2 regions of the Xanthomonas hawaiiensis genome follow, and region 2 is predicted to be linked to the other one. Evidence: predicted binding sites of a transcription regulator. Region 2 holds the regulator's gene; the other holds the start of a gene.

Region 1 (4,415 bases), 940 kb from region 2:
CACGCGTAGCGCCAACCAGGAAGTGCTGGAGCTTGGCATGCATGACAAAGACGACGAGGCGCAGAAAGTGCTGATGACCAAGGCGGCACCGGCAACCAATCAATGGCGCGACACGATCAGTGCCTACGCGGACCGGCAGCGCGAGCAGGGGGCCAAGGCATATGCGAGCGCTCAATCCACGATGGATCGCGGCCGCGCCTTCATGATCGTCGGCGGCGCCCTTGTCGTGCTGGTCAGCGGCGTGCTGGCCTGGCTGATCACGCGCAGCCTGACCGTACCGCTGACCCGCGCCACCCGGGTGGCCGAGGCCATCGCGCGCGGCAAGCTGGACAACGATGTTCAGACCGACGCCACGGACGAGACCGGGCGCCTGTTGATCTCGATGCAGGGCATGCAGCAGCAGGTCAGCAACCTGATCAGCGCGCAGATGGAGATGGCCAGGCGCCACGACGCCGGCGAAGTCAGCCATCGCATCGATGCAGAGGCGTTCCCCGGCGACTACGGGCGCATGGCCGCCGAAACCAATGCGCTGGTGGCCTCGCACCTGGCGGTCAAGACGCGCCTTGCGCAGATCATGGGCCGCTATGCGATCGGCGACCTGTCGCAGGACATGGACCGCCTGCCCGGCGAGGAGGCGGTGTTGAGTCAGACCATGGACGAGGTCAAGGCCAACCTGTCGGCGATGAACGAGCAGATCAAGCAACTGGCCACCTCGGCCGCCGATGGCGACTTCAGCGCGCGCGGCGACGCCGAGCGCTTCCAGTACGACTTCCGGGTGATGGTGGAGAGCCTGAACCAGCTGATGGCCACCGCCGACGGCAACCTGCAGGCGCTGTCGACGCTGCTGCAGGCGATCGCCGCGGGCGACCTGACCGCACGCATGCACGGCGAGTTCCGCGGCGTGTTTGCGCAGATGCGCGACGATGCCAATGCCACCGCCGAGCAACTGGCCGGCATCGTCGGCCGCATCAAGCATTCGGCGGTGTCGATCAATGCCGCCGCTAGCGAGATCTCCGCCGGCAACGACGACCTGTCGCGCCGCACCGAGCAGCAGGCCGCCAGCCTGGAAGAAACCGCCGCCTCCATGGAAGAGCTGACCTCCACGGTGCGGCAGAACGCCGAGCACGCGCGTCAGGCCAATCAACTGGCTGCCGGCGCGGCCTCGGTCGCCGCGCAGGGCGGCAGCGTGGTCGGTGAGGTGGTGGCCACCATGAGCGGCATCGAAGCGTCCTCGAAGAAGATCGGCGACATCATCTCGGTGATCGACGGCATCGCCTTCCAGACCAACATCCTCGCGCTCAACGCGGCGGTGGAAGCGGCGCGTGCCGGCGACCAGGGCCGCGGTTTCGCCGTGGTCGCCAGCGAGGTGCGCACCTTGGCGCAGCGCTCGGCCAGCGCCGCCAAGGAGATCAAGAGCCTGATCGACGACTCGGTGAGCCGTGTGGCCGAAGGCTCGGCCCTGGTCGATCAGGCCGGCAAGACCATGACCGAGATCGTGACCTCGGTGCAGCGCGTCACCGACATCATGGGCGAGATCTCGGCTGCGTCGCAGGAACAGTCGGCCGGCATCGAACAGGTCAACCAGACCGTCACCCAGATGGACGAGGCCACCCAGCAGAACGCGGCGTTGGTGGAAGAGGCCAGTGCCGCGGCGCGCTCGATGGAGCAGCAGGCGGTGGAGCTGAGCCAGGCGGTGGCGCTGTTCAAGCTGGACGCCGCGGCGGCCGCGCCGGTGGTCCAGGCGCCGCGTCAGCACGCCGCCCCGGCGCCCGCAGGTAAGCGCAGCGTCGGCCCGGCAGTGGTGAAGGCCTTGCCGGCACGACGTGCGGCGCAGCCGGCAGCGGCGATGGCGCTGGACAAGGATTGGCAGGAGTTCTGAGCCGTACGAGGCGTGTCATCGGGCGGGCGGCGCAGTGCGCGCCGCTCGCTCTGTCGCAGGCCGGCGGCCTTGGTGTCGCCGGTGTCGTGTCCAGCCGACGCGGGCGCCGCGCGCGTCGGTCGAGCGACCGCACCCTGGTCGACGCGGCGGCCTGACCGCAGGGGCGACTCCACAGCGTGCCTCTGCACGGTGCATCGCTCTCACACGGTTTCCCTTGCGCGGTTGCGCGCGTACGCGCGCCGTCTGCTCCAAGCGTCGCCGTCATCCGTGCATCCATCGCGCGTCGCCGTCGACGTGCTTCCATGTCACGCACGCGCCGAGCGCTGTCGCGCAACACCTCAGCTCCGACCGATGCGGCAATGCGAACGCGATCGCATTCCGCGCCTGTTCCGCGCATCTAGAGGTGCGCATGCGCCATTGGATCGACCCAGTTTCTGCGTGCCGCGCGCATATGCAGCATGCAAACGCCATGCCGCTTGTTGCAACACGACATGCACGCGCCTTTCACGCAAAACCGCCAATCGCGCGTCGCGTGCATTCGCCCTCCACACCCCTGTCATATGCCTGAGGGTGTTCAAGAAATTCCCTGCAATCGCCTCTCAAGTCTGGCCGCAGGGGGCCGTTACATCGCCCGCACATTGAGCGGGATGCGGTATCAAGCGTTTGATTCGAAACGCTTTTTCACGGCTTGTTCATCTTGTTTCGATGCGGGCGCACACAACGGCGACTGGTCGGCGTGCGCAGTCCGGGGCACCCGATTGCCCCTCTCAAATTCCCCCAAACAGGTCATTTCCATGATTGCATTCCTTCAGCGCTACAACGTCGGCGCCCGGCTCGCCACCGCATTCGGCATCCTCATCCTGCTGTCCTCGGCGCTGGTCGTCGCCGGGCTGTTCACCCTGTTCCAGGCGCGCGAGCGGCTGGACGGCATCGTCCAGCGCAATATCGCCGCGATCCGTGCCTCCAGCGAGATGCTCAACGCGAGCTCTGTCGTGGCGATCAATGTCCGCAATATCGTGTTGCCGACGTCCCAGGAGGACAACATCCGCTTCGCCAAGGTCATCACCGAGCAGCGCGCGCGCTATCAGGCGGCACGCAATCGGGCGGGTGCCATTCCCAGCGGTGCGCAGAGCCAGGCTGTGCTGGAGGAGGTCGATCGCGCCCGCGCGCTGACCGTGGACGTCAACAACCGCGTCATCGATCTGGGCATGCACTACAAGCCGGACGAAGCACTGGCCCTGCTGATGGGGACGTCTGCGCCGCTGACGCAGAAGTGGCAGGATGCAATCGCCCGCTACGCCGATCTGCAGGCCACCCGCAGCAATGAGGCCTATGCGGCCGCGACGGCCGCGATGGCGCGTGGGCGCGCCATGCTCATCGCCGGCGGCCTGGCGGTGGTGCTGGTCAGCAGTGTGCTGGCCTGGTTGATCACCCGCAGCCTGACCGTGCCGCTGGCCCGCGCCACCCGCGCCGCCGAAGCCATCGCCAAGGGCCGCCTGGACAACGACGTGGCCACCGACGCGCGCGACGAACCCGGCCGCCTGCTGCTGGCGATGGGCGGGATGCAGACGCAGCTGCAGCGCTTCTCGCGCGAAACCGCGTTGATGATCGAGCTGCATGCCGACAAGGACATCAGCCACCGCATGCCGCAGGACTTCCCCGGCGTGTACGGCGAGTTGAGCAAGGGCATCAACACCATGATGTTCGAGCACCTGGATGCCATCGTCGAGGCGGTGGAGATCCTCAACGAGTACGCCAACGGCGACCTGCGCCGCGACGCGCGCCGTCTGCCCGGCAGCCGCGCCGTCCTGCACGAGTCGATGGATGCGGCCAAGGCCAGCCTGCTGGCGATCAACACCGAGATCAAGCGCCTGGCCGCGGCGGCCGCGGCCGGCGACTTCAGCGCCCGCGGCGATGCCGCGCGCTTCCAGCACGACTTCCGGCTGATGGTGCAGGACCTCAACGCGATGATGGAGGTCAGCGACCGCAACCTGGGCAAGCTGTCGTCCCTGCTGCAGGCCATCGCTGCCGGCGACCTGACCGCGCGCATGGACGGCGAGTTCCACGGCGTGTTCGCGCGGATGCGCGACGACGCCAACGCCACCGCCGACCAGTTGACCGGCATCGTCGGCCGCATCCAGACCGCGGCGGTCAGCATCAATGCCGCCGCCACCGAGATCGCCACCGGTAACGACGATCTGTCGCGCCGCACCGAGCAGCAGGCCGCCAGCCTGGAGGAGACCGCCGCCTCGATGGAGGAGCTGACCTCCACGGTGAAGCAGAACGCCGAACACGCCCGCCAGGCCAACCAGCTCGCCAGCGGCGCGGCCTCGGTCGCCTCGCAGGGCGGCGCGGTGGTGGGTCAGGTGGTCGAGACGATGAGCGGCATCGAAGCCTCCTCGAAGAAGATCGCCGACATCATCGGCGTCATCGACGGCATCGCCTTCCAGACCAACATCCTGGCGCTCAATGCGGCGGTGGAAGCCGCGCGTGCGGGCGACCAGGGCCGCGGCTTCGCGGTCGTTGCCAGCGAAGT
Region 2 (4,415 bases):
AGCGGGCGACGTCGCGCGCCACCTTGGGGAAGCGCGAGAACACCTTGCCCACCGGCTGCATGCGCGTGCGCATCACCGCCGACTGCAGGCGCGCGGTGGCGATGTCCAGGCTGCTGACCGCGCGGTCCAGTTCCTCGTCGCGCAGACGCACGCGCAGGGTCTTGAGGCGGTTGCGCGAGAGCACCAGTTCGCCGATCAGGTTGACGATCGCGTCCAGGCGCTTGGTGTCCACGCGCACGGTGTGTTCGGGTTCGGCGGCCTTGGCCGGGGCGGCCGCGGCCTTGGGCGCGGCGCTGGGCGCGCGCGGCGCCGGCTGCAGCGCCTGCGGCGTGGCCGTCGGCGGCGCATCGCCGTGCAACTGGTCCAGCAGCGCCTCGAATTCGTCGTCGCTGATCAGGTCCCCCGCGGCCGCGGCGGTGGCCGGGACGGCGGCGGGTGCCGCGGCGGGCGCCGGCGCGGCGCTCTTGGCCGCTGCCGGCGCCGCGTCGCCGTGGGCGTCGAACTGCGCGATCAGCTCGGGCGGCGCGCGCGGCGGCTCCTGGCCGCTGCCGAAGGCGTCGAGCATCGACTGCAGGTAGTCCAGCGACTGCTGCGCGGCGTCGAAGTGCCGCGCCTGCAGGGTGGCCTGGCCGGCGCGGGCCATGCCCAGGGTTTCCTCCGCGGCGTGGCACAGCTCGACCATGGCGTTGATCGCCAGGAAGCCGGCGCCGCCCTTGAGCGTGTGGAAGCCGCGGAACACGGCGTTGAGCTGGCCGCTGTCCTCGGGCGCCTGCTCCAGCGACACCAACTGCTCGCCGAGCCGGTCCAGGATTTCCTGGGCCTCGATGATGAAGTCGGCAGCGATGTCGTCGGGTACGGCGCTCATGGCATTACAGTCCCAATCCGGACAGCAGGTCGTCGGCGTCGTGCTGCGACACGCCGTGGCGGTCCAGGCCGGGCAGGGCCGGGCCGGCCAGGCTGCCGTCGGCCTTCTTGTTTTCTTCCTTCGGCGGCAGACCCAGCGCGCCGAAGCCCTCGTGCACGCGGCGCACGATGCCGGCGACGCGGCGGATGATCTGCCCGGTCAGGTCCTGGAAGCTCTGCGCCAGGGCCATTTCGGTGAGGTTGTGGCGGATCTTGTCGAGGATCTCGCCCTGGTCGCCGCTGAGGCCGCCGGCGGCGAGCTGGTCGGCCAGCGCACGGCATTCCTCGGCCAGGTCCAGGGTGCGGTGGCTGGCCTGTTCGGTCATCTCCACCACGTGGTCCAGGCGCGAGCAGGCGTCGTCCAGCTCGCCGGCCTCGCTGGGCACCACCGGCAGTTCGCCGAGCGCCTGCCCCAGATCGCGCGCGAGCCGGCTCAGGCCCTGCATCATCGGCCGCGTGCGCCAGGCGGCGAGGGTGTCGATCTCCCTGCGCCAGCCGGCCTCGTCGCCGTTTTCCAGCGCGTCCAGCGCGCCTTGCAGGCGTTCGATCAGGGCGGTACGTTCGGCGGTGGCTTCCATTTAGGCGGTCGCTCCCAGGCGTTCGAAGATCTTGCCCAGCTTCTCCTGCAGCGTCTGCGCGGTGAACGGCTTGATGATGTAGCCGTTCACGCCGCACTGCGCGGCCTCGATGATCTGCTCGCGCTTGGCCTCGGCGGTGACCATCAGCACCGGCAGGTGCTTGAGCTTGTCGTCGGCGCGGATGTTGCGCAGCAGATCGATGCCGGTCATGCCCGGCATGTTCCAGTCGGTGACCACGAACTCGAACGGCGCCGAGCGCAGCGCGGCCAGGGCGCTGTTGCCGTCTTCGGCCTCGGCGGTGTTGGTGAAGCCCAGATCGCCGAGCAGATTCTTGACGATGCGTCGCATCGTCGAGAAATCGTCCACGATCAAAATCCGCATGTTCTTGTTCACCACTGACTCCTAAGGGTTCCTATTCTTCGTCTTCCAGACCGGCATCGGCGACCTCGAACGCCTTCAGGCGTCCGCGCAACCGTACCGTGGCCTGGCCATGGATCTGACACACGCGCGACTCGCTGACCCCGAGCACCGCGCCGATTTCCTTGAGGTTCAATTCCTGCTCGTAGTACAGCGACAGCACCAACTGCTCGCGTTCGGGCAACTGCGCGATGGCCTTGCCCAGCTCGCGGCCGAATTCGCTGCGCTCGAGCATCTGCTGCGGATTGGGTCCGCCCTTGGCGATGGTATCCAGCTCGCCATGGTCCTCGATGCGCGACTCCAGGCTCAGCACCTGGCCGCGGGCGGCATCTTCCATCAAACGCAGGTATTCGGGAAGCGGCATGTCCATCGCCGCGGCCACTTCGTTGGCGGCGGCGGCGCGGCCGGTGCTCTGTTCGATCTTGCGGATCGCCGAGGCGGCGTCGCGGGCGCGGCGGTGCACCGAGCGCGGCACCCAGTCGCCGCGGCGGATCTCGTCGATCATCGCGCCGCGGATGCGGATCGAGGCGTAGGTCTCGAACGAGGCGCCCTGTTCGGCGTCGTAGCTGCGCGAGGCCTCGATCAGGCCGATCATGCCGGCCTGGATCAGGTCGTCGATCTCGACGCTGGCCGGCAGCCGCGCCGCCAGGTGGTGGGCGATGCGCCGGACCAGGTCCGAGTGCTGGGCGATGTAGTCGTTGGCGCTGTTGCGCTGGACGGCGCGGTAGTGGGCGGCGGCGTTCATGCGGCCACCCCGCGCTGGATGATGCGTTCGACGAAGAACTCGACGTTGCCGCGCGGGGCGGTCGGCGCCTGCCAGCGTGCGGTGCGCCGGGCGATCTCGCTGATCGCCTGCGCCGACGGGCTGGACGGGTAGGCCTTGACCACCGGCTGCTGGCGCTGCACCGACAGGCGCAGCCAGTCGTCCTGCGGCACGCAGCCCAGGTAGTTCAGCGACACGTCGCCGAGGAACTTCTCGCAGACCCGGCTGAGCTTGTCGTACAGCAGGCGGCCTTCGTTGAGGTCGCGGACCATGTTGGCGACGATCTGCACCCGGTCCACGCCGCGCTCGCGCGAGAGGACCTTGATCAGGGCGTAGGCGTCGGTGATCGAGGCCGGCTCGTCGCAGACCACCACCACCGCGTCCTGCGCGGCCTGGCAGAAGGTCAGCACGCTGTCGGTGATGCCGGCGGCGGTGTCGACGATCATGATGTCCAGCTCGCGCTGCAGCTCGGAGAACACGTTGACCAGGCCCACGTGCTGGGCCGGCGGCAGCTCGGCCATGTAGCGGCGGCCGGAGGCGGCGGGCACCACCATCAGCCCGTTGGGCATGTCGATCAGCACCTCTTCCAGGGTGCAGCGCCCGGCGACCAGGTCGGCCACGGTGAACTTGGGGGTCAGCCCCAGCAGCACGTCGACGTTGGCCAGGCCCAGGTCGGCGTCCAGCAGCAGGGTGCGCTTGCCCATGTCGGCCAGCGCCATGGACAGGTTGACCGAGATGTTGGTCTTGCCCACGCCGCCCTTGCCGCCGGTCACGGCGATGGTGCGCACCGGACCCAGCGGTTCGCTGCGCGTCGCCGACAGGGGGAAGGCATTGGTCAGATTGACGTAGTCACGCGACGGCATGGGTCTGCTCCGGAGTACAGGGCTTATCGGCAGCGCGCCGCAAATCTTCAAGGCGCAATACCAGGCTGGCGGCGTTGGCGCGGTGCAGGTCGTCCGGCACGCGCTGTCCATCGGTCACCCAGGTGATGGGGAGGCGGTGGTCCACGACCACCGACAAGGCACTGCCGAACCGCCCGGTCTCGTCCAACTTGGTCATGATGACCCCCTGTGGGTCGGCGCCGGCGAACCGGCGCACCACCTCGTCCAGGTCGGAGAAATGGGCGTTGGCGGGGAGTACCAGCAAGGACCGGACCACACGCGAGGCGCGCAGCCAGTGCAACTGGGCGGCCAGGGCGCGGTCGCGCTGGCCCATGCCGGCGGTGTCGATCAGCACCAGCTTGTAGTCGGCCAGGCGCTCCAGCAGCTGCTGCAGCGCGGCGTCGCTGTCGGCCTCGTGCACGGCGATGCCGAGCTGGCGGCCGTAGCTGTGCAGCTGTTCGCGGCCGCCGACGCGGATGGTGTCGGTGGTGACCAGGGCCACGTCGCGGGCGGCATGGCGCTCCAGGAAGCGCGAGGCCAGCTTGGCGATGGTGGTGGTCTTGCCGGCGCCGGTCGGGCCGATCAGGGCGATCACGCCGCCTTCCTCGAGCGGGTCCAGCGCGGCGATCGGCAGGCGCTTGGACAGCAGGCCCAGCATCAGCCCGCGGCCACGGTGCAGCTCCAGGTCGGCGGGGATCTGCATGACCACGTCGCGGGTGATGCCGCTGTCGAAGCCGTAGTCGTCCATCAGCTCCAGCGCCTGGGCGCGGACCGGCGAGCCGCGCAGGCGCTCGTCGGTGAGGCGGTTCATCTCGCGCTCGATCATCTGCCGCATCAGCGCCAGTTCGTCGCGCAGCTGCGTCAATTGTTCGT

The links. The regulator FliA, encoded in region 2, starts transcription of late flagellar genes. The targets are predictions, from matches to a motif close to TAAAGTTTNNCNNNCNNNGGCCGATAA.
Region 1: PG878_RS07130 (methyl-accepting chemotaxis protein) is a predicted target of FliA. The motif match lies at 2,479-2,505, and genes of this name have one in related genera.

Annotation. Positions count from the first base shown of each region.
Region 1 is NZ_CP115873.1:1,642,548-1,646,962, forward strand. Features, by position in the region: gene PG878_RS07125 (methyl-accepting chemotaxis protein) at 1-1,879, shown strand, start outside; gene PG878_RS07130 (methyl-accepting chemotaxis protein) at 2,674-4,415, shown strand, end outside.
Region 2 is NZ_CP115873.1:2,582,475-2,586,889, reverse strand. Features, by position in the region: gene PG878_RS11170 (chemotaxis protein CheA) at 1-865, opposite strand, end outside; gene PG878_RS11165 (protein phosphatase CheZ) at 870-1,481, opposite strand; gene cheY (chemotaxis response regulator CheY) at 1,482-1,874, opposite strand; gene PG878_RS11155 (RNA polymerase sigma factor FliA) at 1,894-2,643, opposite strand; gene PG878_RS11150 (MinD/ParA family ATP-binding protein) at 2,640-3,524, opposite strand; gene flhF (flagellar biosynthesis GTPase FlhF) at 3,511-4,415, opposite strand, start outside.